DNA from 2 places in the Streptomyces sp. NRRL S-1813 genome. Region 1 is predicted to be linked to the other one. Evidence: riboswitches for the same ligand, from Rfam matches in the RefSeq annotation. Region 1 holds a riboswitch; the other holds the start of a gene.

Evidence for each region. A riboswitch is a leader RNA that binds a small molecule or an ion and turns the genes downstream of it on or off. The one in region 1 is predicted to bind cyclic di-AMP.
Region 2: linked by a shared signal. The riboswitch ahead of IF67_RS0100325 (C40 family peptidase) and the one ahead of IF67_RS0112985 (C40 family peptidase) in region 1 are both predicted to bind cyclic di-AMP.

What each region holds. Positions count from the first base shown of each region.
Region 1 is NZ_JOHB01000006.1:332,713-340,609, forward strand. Features, by position in the region: gene bioD (dethiobiotin synthase) at 1-169, opposite strand, end outside; gene IF67_RS0112960 (adenosylmethionine--8-amino-7-oxononanoate transaminase) at 278-1,582, opposite strand; gene bioB (biotin synthase BioB) at 1,575-2,726, opposite strand; gene IF67_RS0112970 (8-amino-7-oxononanoate synthase) at 2,883-4,109, shown strand; gene IF67_RS0112975 (LysR family transcriptional regulator) at 4,197-5,111, opposite strand; gene IF67_RS0112980 (LysE family translocator) at 5,183-5,851, shown strand; gene IF67_RS44845 (hypothetical protein) at 5,889-6,134, opposite strand; gene IF67_RS0112985 (C40 family peptidase) at 6,192-6,665, opposite strand; cyclic di-AMP (ydaO/yuaA leader) riboswitch at 6,670-6,869, opposite strand; gene IF67_RS0112990 (hypothetical protein) at 7,148-7,456, opposite strand; gene IF67_RS0112995 (ATP-dependent Clp protease proteolytic subunit) at 7,462-7,897, opposite strand, start outside.
Region 2 is NZ_JOHB01000001.1:74,042-81,938, reverse strand. Features, by position in the region: gene IF67_RS45645 (M23 family metallopeptidase) at 203-2,083, shown strand; gene pcrA (DNA helicase PcrA) at 2,135-4,591, opposite strand; cyclic di-AMP (ydaO/yuaA leader) riboswitch at 4,882-5,063, shown strand; gene IF67_RS0100325 (C40 family peptidase) at 5,071-6,219, shown strand; gene IF67_RS0100320 (hypothetical protein) at 6,380-6,733, opposite strand; gene IF67_RS0100315 (NlpC/P60 family protein) at 7,058-7,897, shown strand, end outside.

The sequences.
Region 1 (7,897 bases):
TCTGGGCCGGTTTGAGCACGGCCACCGAACGCCCCTGGGCGAGCGCCGCCGCGGCGATCGCGGCAGTGGTCACGGTCTTGCCGATCTCCGTGCCCGTGCCTGTCACGAACAGCACCGACATGGTGTGCCTCCGACTCTGCGCGGCCGGTCCCGCGCGGTTACGGCGAATGGTTGTGGGGTGAACGGCCCTTGCGGGAGCGGTTCGTGTGGAAGGGGGGAGGGGGAGCGGCGGTGGGGCGGCCGAAGTGTCCTCGACCGGCCACCGCCGCCCGTGCGTTCAGCCTTCCCGTGCCGCCGCGCACACCGCGGCGCAGATGCGCGCCACGTCGTCGTCGCCGGTGATGTACGGCGGCATGGTGTAGATCAGATCCCGGAACGGGCGCAGCCACACGCCCTCCCGGACCGCCGCCCGGGTCGCGGCCGCCATGTCCACCTCGTGGTCGAGCTGGACGACACCGATCGCGCCGAGTACGCGTACCTCGCGCACCCCGGGGAGGTCCGCGGCCGGTGCCAGACCGTTCTGCAGACCGGACTCGATGCGCTTGACCTCCTGTCCCCAGTCCTGGGACAGCAGCAGTGAGATCGAGGCATCGGCGACGGCGGCGGCGAGCGGATTGCCCATGAAGGTGGGGCCGTGCGCCAGCACCGGCAGCGCGCCGCGGGAGATGCCGTCCGCGACGGCCGTCGTGCACAGCGTCGCCGCCAGGGTCAGATAACCGCCGGTCAGCGCCTTGCCGAGACACATCACATCGGGTGCGACACCCGCGTGTCCGGCGGCGAAGAGCGCGCCCGTACGGCCGAAGCCGGTCGCGATCTCGTCGAAGACGAGCAGCACGCCGTGCTCGTCGCAGGCCTCCCGCAGCACCCGCAGATAGGCGGGGGAGTGGAACGACATCCCGCCCGCGCCCTGCACCACGGGCTCCACGATCACCGCCGCCAGCTCCTCGGCGTGGCGGCCGATCAGCTCCCGCAGATGTGCCGCATACGCCTCGTCGGGCGCGGCGTCGAAGCCCGCCGGCGGCGCGTCCGCGAAGATCTGCCGCGGCAGCGCCCCCTGCCACAGCTCATGCATGCCGCCGTCCGGGTCGCAGACCGACATCGGCTGCCAGGTGTCGCCGTGGTAGCCGCCCCGCCAGGTCAACAGCCGCTGTTTGCGCGGCTTCCCCAGTGAGCGCCAGTACTGGAGGCACATCTTGACGGCGACCTCGACCGACACCGAACCGGAGTCGGCGAGGAAGACGTGCTGAAGCGGCTCCGGGCTGATGTCGACCAGCCGCTTCGCCAGCCGCACGGCGGGCTCGTGGGTGAGCCCGCCGAACATCACATGGCTCATCCGCTCCAGCTGGCCATGCGCGGCGTCATTGAGCACCGGGTGGTTGTAGCCGTGTACCGCAGACCACCAGGAGGACATGCCGTCGACCAACTCGTCCTGGCCGTCGACCGGTTCGGCCAGCCGGAGCCGGACGCCGGAAGCCGACTCGACCAGCAGCGGAGCGGCCTTGCCGGGCATCGGCCCGTACGGATGCCACACATGCTGCCGGTCGAGCGCGAGCAGTTCGCCGGGGGTGAGCGGCTCAGGCATTGGGGGGCAGGTCGGTACCGGCACCGCGACGGCGCACCGAGACCAGGTCGCGGCGGGTCTCGTCGGACGGTGCCGGGACGGTGGTGGCCGGTGCCTCGGCCTCGGTGGTGGCCTCGTCCGCCGCCCCGTCACCGCACTGCCTGCGGTGCTCGGGCAGCGTGGTGGTGTCCGTGCCCTCGACCTCGAAGCCGGCGTCCTCGATCATCGCGAGATCGTCCTGGCCGGCCTGCCCCTCGCTGGTCAGATAGTCGCCCAGGAAGATGGAGTTGACCAGGTGCAGGGCGAGCGGCTGCATGCTGCGCAGATGCACCTCACGGCCGCCGGCCAGCCGTACCTCGATGTCCGGGCAGACGAACCGCACCATCGCCAGGATGCGCAGCGCGCGCTGCGGGGTGAGGTTCCATTCCTTGGCGAGCGGGGTGCCCTCGAACGGAATCAGGAAGTTCACCGGAACGGAGTCCGGGTCCAGCTCGCGCAGCGCGTAGACCACATCGACGAGGTCGGCGTCGCTCTCGCCCATACCGGCGATCAGCCCGGAGCAGGCCGACATACCGGCCGCCTGGGCCTGCTGGACGGTGGAGACCCGGTCCGAGAAGTCGTGCGTGGTGCAGATGTCGCCGTATGTGGCTTCCGAGGTGTTGAGGTTGTGGTTGTACGCATCGGCGCCCGCCGCACGCAGCCGGCCGGCCTGGCCGTCGGAGAGCAGGCCGAGGCAGGCGCAGACCTCCACCCCCTCGTTCTGCTCCTTGATGGCGGAGATCGTCTCCGAGACGCGGTCCACGTCCTTGTCCGTGGGACCCCGGCCACTGGCCACCAGACAGACGCGCTTGGCGCCGCCGGCCACCCCGGCGGCGGCCGCCTTGGAGGCGTCGTCGGGCTTGAGCCAGGTGTACTTGAGGATCTCGGCCTTCGACCCCAGCCGCTGGGAGCAGTAGGAGCAGTCCTCGGGGCACAGCCCCGACTTGAGGTTGACGAGATAGTTGAGTTTGACCCGCCGCCCGAACCACTGGCGGCGCACCTTTCCGGCCGCGGCCACGACATCGAGCAGTTCGTCATCGGAGGTGGCCAATACAGCCAGTGCCTCTTCGCGGGTCGGCAACTCGCGCCGCAGTCCCTTGTCCACCAGTGTGTTCAGCAGGTCCATGGCGTTGATCCTGACGCACGCCACCGCTCCCGGCCAAGGAGGATTCCCACAACGAGCTGCGATCGAGGTGTGTGTATCGCCACACCGTGCACCTGCGGAACGACCGCTAACGTCTATCGACAGCCCACAATCGAAGCCGACAGACGAAGGAAGCCGATGCCGCAGGACTCCGCCCCGTCGCTGCTTCGCGACACCTCCCCGGCGAGGCTCACCGAGCCCTCCGCCGAGCCCGCCCGTGCGGCGTACGATGCGGCCTTCGACTGGCTCGATACGGCCGGTGCCGAGCGCCGGGACGCCGGACTCGTCCGCACCCTGCGCCCCCGCCCCGCCGACTCCCCGCTGCTCGATCTGGCCGGCAACGACTATCTCGGACTCGCCCGGCACCTGGAGGTCACCCGCGGTGCGGCCCAGGCCGCACACCGCTGGGGCGCCGGGGCGACCGGCTCCCGGCTGGTCACCGGCAGCACCGAGCTGCACGCCCTGCTGGAGACGGAACTCGCGGCGTTCTGCGGCTTCGAGGCCGCTTTGGTGCTGTCCTCCGGCTATGCCGCAAATCTCGCCGCCGTCACGGCACTCACCGCCCCGGGCGCCCTGATCGTCTCCGACGCGGGCAACCACGCCTCCCTCATCGACGGCTGCCGGCTCTCCCGGGCCCGTACCCAAGTCGTTCCGCACGCCGACCCGGAGGCCGTACGTGCCGCGCTGACCGGCCACGACGGCCGGGCGCTCGCCGTGACCGACTCGGTCTTCTCGGTCGACGGGGACGCCGCGCCGCTCCCCGCGCTGGCCGAGGTCTGCCGGACACGGGGAGCCGGGCTTCTCGTCGACGACGCACACGGCCTGGGGGTGCTGGGCGAAGGAGGCCGTGGCGCGCTGTGGGCGGCCGGGCTCGCCGGTGACGGTGATGTGGTGGCCACCATGACGCTCTCCAAGTCGCTCGGTTCCCAGGGCGGCGTGGTGCTCGGACCGGCCCGGGTCATCGAGCATCTGGTCAACACCGCCCGTTCGTTCATCTTCGACACCGGTCTCGCCCCGGCGGCGGCGGGCGGTGCCCTCGCGGCGCTACGGCTGCTGCGCCGTGAACCGCAGCGGGCCACCCGGGCCGTCCGGATCGCGCAGAGGCTGCACGAGCGGCTCACCGCGGCGGGTCTGACGGCGGTACGCCCGGACGCGGCCGTGGTCTCCGTACGTGCCCCCTCGCCGGAAGCGGCGCTCCGCTGGGCCGCCGACTGCCGTGCGGCCGGACTCGCGGTCGGCTGCTTCCGGCCGCCGTCCGTGCCCGACGGGATCTCCCGGCTGCGGCTCACCGCCCGCGCGGACCTGACGGATGCTCAGCTCGACCGGGCGGTCGGCACGATCGTGGCCACGACGCCGACGGGCTGAGCCGGCGACCGTCCGGAGCGGTACGGCGGCCGGCCCCGTGGCAGGCCGCCGTCCGTGGAACCGGCCGTCCGCCGCGGCCGTCCGCCGTCACGGCGCGGGGGAGTGGCGGGTGAAGGCCCCGCGCAGCAGGGCCCGCAAGGTGTCGGCAGCCGGGGTGCCGCCGGGGCGGTAGGCCACCGAGATCCGGCGGTGCAGCTCCGGTGGGTCCAGCCGGCGGACCCCCAGCGGTGGCAGCGACCCCTCCGCCACCATCTCCGGAACCACGGCCACCCCGAGCCCCGCGCTCACCAGTGCACACACCACGGCATAGCTCGGCGACTCACAGCGCACCGCCTCACTGGCCCCGGCGGCTGCCAGCGCCGCCTCCACCTCCCGCCGGTTGGGATTGGCCGGCGCCATGCTGACCAGCGGCTGACCGGCCAGCTCGACGAGCGGCAGCCGTCCGGAGCCCGCCGAGAGGGCATGGCCGGGCGCCGTGACCAGCACCAGCTCCTCGGTCAGCAGCGGTTCCAGGCGCACCCCCTCCGGCGCCGGCATCGCCTCGCCCGGCACGTACTCATGCGTGAGCGCCAGATCGACCTCGCCCAGCGCCACCGCCGCGGTGGCCTGCGGCGGCACGTACTCCGTCACGCTCAGCTCCACATCGGGGTGCGCCCGCCGGAACGCGCTGAGCGCGGGCGGCAGCAGATGCGTACCGGCGGTCATGAACGTGCCGACCCGCAGCCGCCCGCCGGACAGCCCCGCCAGCCGGGACAGCTCGTGCCGCGCCTGATCCAGCTCGTCCAGGACCCGCCGGGCCCGTACGAGCAGCAGCTCACCGGCGGCCGTCAGCCGAGCCCCGCGATGGTGGCGCACCAGGAGCGCCGTCCCGGCCTCCCGCTCCAGCTTGGCGAGCTGCTGGGAGAGCGCGGGAGCGGTGTAGCCCAGCCGGGCGGCGGCCCGGGTGATCGAACCGGCCTCTGCCACCGCTACCAGGGCGGCCAGCCGTGTGGGGTCGTACATAAGAATCTCTTTAGGCTCTCCAAGAACATTGCCAATACCTATTAAAGGCTCGGACCGGCGATGCTGCTCTCATGGACGGACAGCTGATCGCCTTCACCGGAGTCGCCGCGGGCATGGTCGCCATGCCGGGCGCGGACTTCGCGGTCGTGGTGCGCAATGCGCTCGACTCGCGCCGGGCGGGGGTGGCGACCGCCGTCGGAGTCGCGGGCGGGCTGCTGGTGCACACCGCCCTGGCGGTGGCCGGGCTCGCGGCGGTGCTGGTCGCCGTGCCCACGCTCTTCGGAGCCGTCCAACTCCTCGGCGGCGGCTACCTGTTGTACCTCGGTGTCCGCGCCCTGGCCACGGCCTTCCGCCGCCCGGCGGCCACCACGGACGGCCCCGCAGGCCCGGCCGCCACCGCACCGGCCGACGGCCCCCGGCCCGCCGCTCTCCTGGGCACCACGCAGAGCCTGCGGCAGGGCTTTTTGACCAATGCACTCAACCCCAAGGCCCCTGTTCTCTTCCTGAGCCTGCTCCCGCAGTTCGTCCCGGCGGGACAGCCCGCGCTGCCCCGGACGCTGCTGCTCGCGACGATGGTCGTCGCCATGGCACTGGTGTGGTTCCCCGCCGTCGCGCTGCTCGTCGACCGGCTGGGCGTCTGGCTGCGCCGCCCGCGGGTGGCCCGTGCCCTGGAAGCCACCACCGGGGCGCTGCTCACGGCTCTGGGAGGCATCCTGCTGGTGGAACTGGCGCTCGCCTGAGGGCGGCGCACACCGGACCTTCTCCGGCCGGTCCGCGTCAGCCACGACCGCCGTGCGGCACCCTCAGCACCTCGGCACCCGGCGGCACGAACCCGGCGGCCACAATCCCCCGGACGTCACGGGCGTTTCCGGGGGCGGCCCGCGCCACCACGGCATGGCACAGGAAGGCGCCACTCCCGCGTCCCGCGGCGACGGCGGGGGCAGCACGGCCACCGCGCCGTCCGCGGGCGGGAAGCTCCCGTTGGGCCGCGGACAGCAGCAGCTCGCCCAGTGGCGAAGCCACCCGGCCAAATGGCCCAAAACCACTGGCAATTGACCGATCGTGAGATGAATGGGCAGGTCAGTGCACCCGCCCGTACCAGACCGAGCGGCTCCAGATCCGCTCCAGCCGCACGACGCTCCCGGCCTTGGGCGCATGCCACATCCGGCCCCGGCCCGCGTAGATACCGACGTGGTAAATACCGCTGCGCGAGTGGAAAAAGACCAGATCACCGCGGCGGCGCGAGGCAGCCGGGATGTGCCGGGTGCGGCTGTACTGCGCGGCGGCGGTGCGTGGCAGGGCCCGCCCGGCGCGCTTGAACGAGTACACCGTCAGCCCGGAACAGTCGAAGGCCTGCGGCCCTTGGGCGCCGTACCGGTACGGAGATCCTCCCTTGGAAGCCGCGACCCGCAGCGCATGGACGGATACGGACGCGGCTTCGGCGTTCCCGGCCGCTCCTGGAGCCATGCTGGTCCCGCCGAGGGTGACCAGCGTCAGAGCGGTGACGGTGCCGGCGCGCGCCAGCAGATTCGGCGTATGCATGCGCACGGTCATGCGCAAACCCTTCGTCAGCCGCCTGCGAAGGAAGACCTGTCGGGTTCGGGCAGGCGAAGATGCCCGGCCGTATGCACGGCTTCACCCCAAGGAGCCCTCGGCCGTGAAGGCCGGGACCCCGCTCTGCTCGGGTCCTCCGCTCCCGCCGATCCACATCGTCGACCGGACATCCGGCACGGCGGCGGGATTAGGCGCCCGTCCGGACCGCCCCGTCGCTGTGGCGGGGTCTTGTCGTCGAAGGGATCGTCACGCACCCGGCACCCGAATTCCGAGCTGAAAATGCCGTATGTGAGATGGGTCACAATTGACCCGAATGGTTAGATTTGTTCCCTCAGGTGCCGCGGCGCGGGGTCTTGCACCCCCCGGACCAGGAGCGAAACATCAAGGGCCGGAGAAAATGTGTCCGCCCCGCGCAATTCGTCACCTCCCCACATCGGGCGCGGACGCTACGCCGTATGTGCAGCCCACCGGCGCGTGTCGCGTCAGATTTCCTCGGGTGGCGGCACCGTCACCAGCCCGGTCCGGCGTTCGCCGTCCAGCACCCGCAGCGCCCGGGTCAGCGTTCCGCGGTGCACCTCGCTCTCGCCCCGGCTGTGCATCAGTGTCAGCGCGTCCCGTAGGCGGGTCGCCTTGCCCACCAGCGCCTGGGCGGCGCGCAGTGCGCTGTAGGTGCCACCGCAGCGGGTCGGGTTGATCCGGCCCAGCAGGTCGATCACCTCCAGATAGCTGTCGATCAGCTCGCCCTCGGCGCGGGTCAGTGCGGGCAGCGGCGGCGGTTCGGGGGGCAGCATCGGGCTCACCGCGCCACGGGCCCACGGGCCGACTGCTTGCGGTTGCGGGTGAGTCCGTCGATCAGGCCGTACTCCTGAGCGGCGAGGGCGTCGAAGATCTTGTCGCGCTCGATGTCGGCGGCGATCCGCTCACGGGGCTGTCCGGTGTGCTCGGCCAGCATCTCCTCCAGCACGTCGCGGGTGCGCAGCATCTCCTCCGCCTGGATCTGAAGGTCGGTGGCCTGCCCCTGGACGGGTTCACTGAACGACGGCTGGTGGATCAGGATCCGGGCCCCGGGCAGCGCCAGCCGCTTGCCGGGCGCGCCGGCGGCCAGCAGGACCGCGGCGCAGGAGGCGGCCTGCCCCAGGCAGACGGTCGCCACGTCGCACGACACGAAGCGCATCGTGTCGTAGATGGCGGTCATCGCGGTGAACGAGCCGCCGGGGGAGTTGATGTAGAGC
Region 2 (7,897 bases), on a different contig from region 1:
TCCGCGCCGCAGAGGCGACGTGATCTTGACGCGCGATCGAACAAGCATCGAACGGGGCGCCAAGAGCTCGCATGGGTACTGCCGAAAGGCGGCCAAATGCCCGGTCTCGCCGAGCCCAAAACCTGTTGAAGATTGTCGCCGCCGCGTACCGCCGGGTACAGTCGCCGCTAATTCTCCTGCTGCCGAGGCGAAAGAGAAGTTGGTGAACGACCGTCACCCATCGGGGGCTCAGCTCCCGACCGGCTCCGCTTCCGACGCCTCGTATGCGCATTATCCGGCCTACGACTCCTACGGGCAGCAGCAATCCCCCACGGGCAGCGCCGAATACGGCGATGGCGACCCCCTCTTCGGGTCGCTCCCCAGCTCGTACGAGACCGGTATGTACGACACCGGCACCTACGACACCGGGATGTACGACACCGGCACGCACAGCGCGGGCGCCTACGGCATGAGCGCGTACGGCACGGGCACCTTCCACACCGGTGCGTACGACACGGGGACCTACCCGGCGGCCGACGGCTACGGCGACGGCTATTCCACCGGCGCCTACGACACCGGCACCTACGCCTCACCGCAATGGGACACCGGCACCTACGAGACCGGCGCCTACGGGACCGATGCATACGACAACGGCACCTACGCCGCCGCCGACCCGCACTCCGCGGGCTACGACCCCTATGCGCATACCTCGTACGAGCCCTCGGCCCACGACGCGGCCGGCTACGCGGCTCCCGCGTACGAGACGACGACCGCATACGAGCCGGCCGCCTACGAGGCCACCGCCTACGGGCACGGCGGGTACGACACCGGCAGCTACCCCACCGGCACGTACGACACCGGCAGTTACGCCACCGGCACGTACGAGAGCGCCGGTGCCTTCGACGCGGTCGGCCGGCAGGCCACCGCGCTCCAGGACACGGCGCTCCAGGACACCGGGAGCTTCGAGGCCACGGCGGTCTGGCCGACCACGGACCGCAATCTGATCGCCGGCATCCCGGCGCAGGCCGGCCCGCCCCCGGCCGACACCGTCCACTGGGACACCACCACGTGGGGCGAAACCCCGCACTTCGACACCGACCGGACCGAAACCGGCCAGTTCGACACCGGCCAGTTCGACACGGGCCAGTTCGACACCGATCAGCTCGACACCGACGTCTTCGAGGCCGGGCGGCCCGGGACCGACGACGGCTTCTCCGGTGACGACGGCCTCTCCCACGGTGCCGACAGCACCAGCGAGGCCGCCGCCGTCGCGGACGCCATGACGCAGGCCATGCCGGTCACCGCCGCGGCCCCCGCTCCCGCCGGACGGCGGGTCGCCGCGCCGGCTGCCGGAAAGGCGGTCCGCGGCCGGGGCCGGAAGCGCCCGGTGAAGCGGTCGGCGCTGCTGACCGTCGCCGTCCCCTCGGTCGCCGCCATGGGCGTATGCGCCGTGGCCGCCGCGTCCGTCACCGGAATCACCGGGGACGACAAGGGCGAAGCGACCGCCCAGGCCGCGCCCGACGCCGGGGCCGTCAAGCCGTCCGCGGCCAACAACAAGCTCGACACCCAGCTCGCCGGACTCAGCGCCAGCGCCGACGACTTCCGCGACCGGGCCAGCCGCACCCAGGAGCGGATCGACCTCAAGGAGCGCCAGGCGCTGGAGCGTGAGCGCAAGGCGAAGGAGGCGGCCCGCAAGGAGGCCATGCGCCCCAAGTTCGTGCTGCCGGTCAAGCAGCACGGGCTGAGCGCCACCTTCGGCCAGGCCGGTGTGAACTGGATGTCCGTGCACACCGGCATCGACTTCCCGGTCAGCTACGGCACCCCGGTCATGTCCGCCACCGACGGCACCGTCCGCACCCAGTGGAACTCCGCCTACGGCAATATGGCGATCGTGACGGCGCCCGACGGCACCGAGACGTGGTACTGCCATCTGAGCAGCACCAAGATCCGGTCCGGTTCGGTCAAGGCCGGTGACCAGATTGCCTATTCGGGCAACTCCGGCAACTCCACGGGCCCGCATCTGCACTTCGAGGTGCGCCCCGGCGGCGGCTCCGCGGTCGACCCGCTGCCGTGGCTGCGCGGCCACGACCTCAACCCGAACTGACCGCCGTTCCGCCGGGTGACGGATCCCGTCACCCGGCCCGTACGGCTCCCGTTACAGCTTCTCCACCGGCGCATACCGCAGCAGCAGCCGCTTCGGCTTCTCGCCGCCGAAGTCGATCGTGGCCTCGGCATTGTCGCCGCTGCCCTTGACGCCGACGACCGTGCCGAGTCCGAAGCTGTCGTGGGTGACGCGGTCGCCGATGGTCAGCGCAACCACCGGACGGTCGCTGGCGCGACGGGTCGCAAAGCCGCTCGGGCCCTTGGCGCGCGACGACGACAGCGCGCCGCCGAAGCCGCCGCCTCCGCCGCCCGCCGACATACCGCCCATCGACGCGGACGGCGTCGCCGGGCCCGTCCGCTTCCACTCCACGTAGTCGCCCGGGATCTCCTCCAGGAACCGGGAGGGCGGGTTGTACGAGGGCTGGCCCCAGGCACTGCGCATCGTCGAGCGGGTGACGTAGAGCCGCTCGCGGGCGCGGGTGATGCCGACATAGGCCAGCCGGCGCTCCTCCTCCAGCTCCTTGGTCTGGCCCAGCGAGCGCATGTGCGGGAAGACGCCGTCCTCCAGGCCGGTCAGGAAGACCGTCGGGAACTCCAGGCCCTTGGCGGTGTGCAGCGTCATGAGGGTGATCACGCCGCTGCCCTCCTCGTCCTCGTCCGGGATCTGGTCGGAGTCGGCGACCAGCGCGACCTGCTCCAGGAAGTCGGAGAGGGTGCCGGGATTCTCTTCGCCGCGTTCCTGCTCGAACTCCAGGGCCACGGCGGCGAGTTCCTGGAGGTTCTCGATCCGGGTCTCGTCCTGCGGGTCGGTGGAGGCCTGGAGTTCGGCGAGGTAGCCCGTACGCTCCAGGACCGCTTCCAGGATCGTGGCGGGTCCGGCCTTGGACTCCACGATGGTGCGCAGCTCCTCCATGAGGACGTTGAAGCGCTTGACGGCGTTGGCGGAGCGGGCCGCCATGCCGTACGCCTCGTCGACCCGGCGCAGCGCCTGCGGGAAGGTGATCTTCTCGCGCAGCGACAGGGCGTCGATCATCGCCTCGGCGCGGTCGCCGATGCCGCGCTTGGGGACGTTCAGGATGCGGCGGAGCGGGACGGTGTCCTCGGGGTTGGCGAGCACCCGCAGGTACGCGAGGACGTCGCGGACCTCCTTGCGCTCGTAGAAGCGGACGCCGCCGACGACCTTGTAGGGCAGCCCGACCCGGATGAAGATCTCTTCGAAGACACGGGACTGGGCGTTGGTGCGGTAGAACACGGCGACATCGCCGGCCTTGGCGTCACCGGCATCCGTCAGCCGGTCGATCTCGTCGGCGACGAACTGGGCCTCGTCGTGCTCGGTGTCGGCGACATAGCCGGTGATCTTGGGGCCGGCGCCGGCGTCGGTCCAGAGGTTCTTGGGGCGGCGGTTCTCGTTGCGCTCGATGACCGCGTTGGCGGCGGAGAGGATCGTCTGCGAGGAGCGGTAGTTCTGCTCCAGCAGGATCGTCGTCGCGTCCGGGTAGTCCTCCTCGAACTGGAGGATGTTGCGGATCGTGGCGCCGCGGAAGGCGTAGATCGACTGGTCGGCGTCACCGACGACGCACAGCTCGGCGGCGGCTTCGGCGGGGCCGACCAGCTCGCGGACGAGGGTGTACTGGGCGTGGTTGGTGTCCTGGTACTCGTCGACGAGGACGTGGCGGAAGCGGCGGCGGTAGTGGTCGGCGACATCGGGGAAGGCCTGGAGCAGGTTGACCGTCGTCATGATGATGTCGTCGAAGTCCAGGGCGTTGGCCTCGCGCAGCCGGGCCTGGTACATGGCATACGCCTCGGCCAAGGTCTTCTCAAAACCGTCGGCCGCTGTCCCGGCGAAGGTCTCCTCGTCGATGAGCTCGTTCTTGAGGTTGGAGATCTTCGCGCTGAAGGACTTGGGCGGGTAGCGCTTGGGGTCCAGATCCAGATCGCGGCAGACCAGGGCCATCAGGCGCTTGGAGTCGGCGGCGTCGTAGATCGAGAAGGACGAGGTGAAGCCCAGCTTCTTGGACTCGCGGCGCAGGATGCGGACGCAGGCGCTGTGGAAGGTGGAGACCCACATGGCGTTGGCGCGCGGGCCGACGAGCTCCTCGACGCGCTCCTTCATTTCACCGGCGGCCTTGTTCGTGAACGTGATCGCGAGGATCTGGCCGGGGTGGACATGGCGCTCGGCGAGCAGATGCGCGATGCGGTGGGTCAGCACCCGGGTCTTGCCGGAGCCGGCGCCGGCGACGATCAGCAGCGGGCCGCCGGTGTGCACGACGGCGGCCTTCTGCTCGTCGTTGAGCCCCTCCAGCAGCGTCGCCGGGTGGAGGGCGGGACGGGCGGCGCCGTCGCGGTAGAACGCCTCTCTGGGGGCGGGCGCGTCGAACCGCCCGCCGAAGAGGTCGGCGGGGATCTCCTCCGGGGCCGGGCCGTGCTCGTCCTCGGGAGGCGGCTGGTGCTCCTCCTCGCCCTTGTGGCCGAGGTCCGCCAGGAAGCTGTCGTCAAAGAGGCTGCTCATCGCCCACCGAGTCTAGGCTGCCGCACTGACAGCCCGCCGCGGAGTAGGCAATTGCGGGGCGCATACGGAGCGGGCCGTGGCGCCGCGGCAGGTCAGGCGGCCGGGCCCTTCACAGACCGGGCGCCGCCTCGTCTACCCGAATCCGACATCTGCCACAACAACCCCCGCATCGCGTTCAGGTCACGAAAAGGTTTCGGGCATATCGAACATCAGCCTTCACAGGAGCCACACGAGTTGGCTAACGTCCTCGCTCAGGCAGCCCGCCTCCCCGTGGACGACAGCGTCCGCACGGGCCGCCCACGCCGAGTCCGGCCCTGCCCTGGGGCATCCGGAGCCGGGGACCCACCAGCACCACCGGGGTGAATCGATCCGGGCAGCCGCCGTCGGCGGACGTCCGGACCGTAGGGCAAGCCTTCCGTCGACACCGCCCGAACCCGACAGCTAACCCGGTAGGCGGTCCACGGAAGGAGTCGCCGGCCTTGGCGTCGCATCGCAAGCCGCGCACCAGCATTCTCGCCTCACCCGGAGGCCGTCGTACGGCGGTCGGACTCACCACCGCCGCCCTCGCCTCGGCCACGCTGCTCTCGCAGTCCGCCGACGCGGCACCCCGGGCGCCCAGGCCCGGCATCGAAGAGGTCAAGCAGAAGGTCGACGGCCTCTACCACGAAGCCGAGGTGGCCACCCAGAAGTACAACGCCGTCAAAGAGCGCGCCGACGCCCAGCGCGACACCGTGGACGGCCTGCTCGACGCCGCCGCCAAGCGCGCCGAGAAGATGAACGAGTCCCGGCGCATGCTGGGCACCTTCGCCTCCGCGCAGTACCGCACCGGCGGCCTGAACCCGACGGCGCAGCTGATGCTCGCCAAGGATCCGCAGCAGTTCTTCGACCGCAGCCACCTCATGGAGCGGATGACCGGCCGGCAGAAGCAGGCCGTCTCCGACTACCAGGAGCAGCAGGCGGCGGCCGCCCGGCAGCGCGCGGAGGCGTCCCGCAGCCTGGAGCGGCTCCAGACGTCGCAGGCCTCCCTCAAGGAGTCCAAGCGGTCCGTGCAGGGCAAGCTGGCCGAGGCCCGGCAGCTGCTGTCCCGGCTGACCGCCCAGGAGAAGGCGCGGATGGCGGAGCTGGAGCGCCGCAAGGAGGCGGCGGCCAAGCGCAAGGCCGAGGAGGAGGCGCGCAAGCAGCAGGAGCGGGAGCGTCAGAGGCAGCACGACGGCGGCGGGCCGTCCGGCGGGCAGACCGGTGGCGGCGCCGACGACGGCTCCACCGGAGGTTCGTCCTCCGCCAAGGCCGAGAAGGCGCTCGCCTTCGCCCGCGCCCAGACGGGCAAGCCGTACGTCTGGGGCGCCACCGGGCCCAGCTCCTACGACTGCTCGGGGCTGACGCAGGCGGCGTGGAAGGCGGCCGGCATCGATCTGCCGCGGACCACCTGGGACCAGGTCAAGGTCGGCCAGCGGATCGCCACCAAGGATCTCAAGCCCGGTGACCTGGTCTTCTTCTACGACGACATCAGCCACGTGGGCATGTACATAGGCGGCGGCAAGATGATCCACGCACCGCACCCGGGCGCCGACGTCCGGGAGGAGTCGATCTACTACATGCCGATCTACGGGAGCGTCCGCCCGGGCTGAGGCCCCGCTCCCCCCTCAGGCCACCCCCCACGGTCACCCCCCACACGCCACCGCGCGGCCGTCGCCTCCAAAACCGGAGTGCGAGGACCGCGCGGTGTGCTGTGGAGGGGCGTTCTTCCCGGGGCGCGGGGCCCTGTTCCCGCGCCGCCGGCCGCTTCGCTCAGGTCCAGAGCACCGCGATGAAGATGTTGGCCACCGTCAGCGCGCCGACCGCGCCGAAGACCGGCTTGGCGACGCTCTCCTCGTCCCGCTTGACGTAGACCAGCGCCAGGATGACCACCAGAACGGCCATCTTGATGCCGAGCTTGATGTTGTTGAGGCTGTGGTCCTGGGCCTGGTTGAGGCCGACCAGCACGATGCCGGTGACCAGCATCGTCAGCGCACCGTGCAGCATCGCGGGCACAAAGCGGGCGGTGCCCGCGCTCATCGCCTTCATCTGGGTCAGAAAGCCGCCCAGCAGGGAGGCGATGCCGATGATGTGCAGGCCGACGAAGATATTGATTACTACGTCCATAGTGCTGGATCGTAGCCCCCGCATAGCACGGCCCTTCCGGCAGGGCGCCCACAATCGCCGCTTCGGTCAGGCCGGGCCCGGTCCCGGCCGTACGGCCTCGGTGCCACGGTCACCCGTGCACCGGCCACGGTCGAAAGCGAACAATCCCGGCCAAGCAGACTCCTTGCCGTGACGTACAGGCTTAGCGTCCTCCTCCAGGCGGCCGACTCCCCGCCATCGCCGGCCTCCCACCGGCGTCCTGTCGGCCGTCCCGCCGAGAGGTGCGGCGGCGGTCCGTTCCCTCGTTACGGACCGCCGCCGGGCCCGCGGCTCGAAGGGAAGGAAGTGACGGCCACAGTGGCCTCGCACCGCAAGCCGCGGCAGCATCCGCTCGCCGCACTCACCGGCGGCGGCTCGCGCAGCGCGCGCACCGCCCGTACGGCCGCCACCCTGGCCCTGGCCGGTGCGGCCACCGCCGCCGGCCTCGACGGCACCGGCCAGGCCGCACCCCAGCCCACCCCCGCCCAGGTCAAGAACCGGGTCGACGCGCTGTACCAGGAGGCAGAGGTGGCCACGCAGAGCTACAACGGCGCGAAGGAAGCCGCCGAGAAGGCACGCGAGGAGCTGAGCAGGCTCCAGGACGAGGCCGCCCGCAGGACCGAGAACCTGAACGCCGCCCGTACCGAACTGGGCACCATGGCCGCGAGCCAGTACCGCTCCGGCGGCATCGACCCGACCGTACGGCTGCTGCTGTCCGCGGACCCGCAGCGCTACCTGGACGGCGCCGCGGTCCTCCAGCGCACGGGCAGCCACCAGGCAACCGCGGTGGCCGGCTACGCGCGCCGGCTCGGCAGCGTACGGCAGGTCCAGCGGCGGGCCGAGGACACCGCGGAACGGCTGGCGGGTACCGAGGCGGCGCTGAAGAAGCACCGGGTCACGGTCGTCCACAAGCTGGGCGCCGCCGAGCAGTTGCTCAGCCGGCTGACCGCGGAGCAGCGGCAGCGGATGGCGGGCCGGGCCGGTGCGCACGGCGGGGCCGGCGAGGGCCGCGCGGACCGCGGGACCGGGCGCGGGGACGGCCTCCGCGGCGACACCGGCCCGGAAGCCGCCGCGGCCGCGGCGCAGGCCGCCGACCCCCGGGCCGCACGGGCCGTCGCCTTCGCCTACGCCGCCCTCGGCAAACCG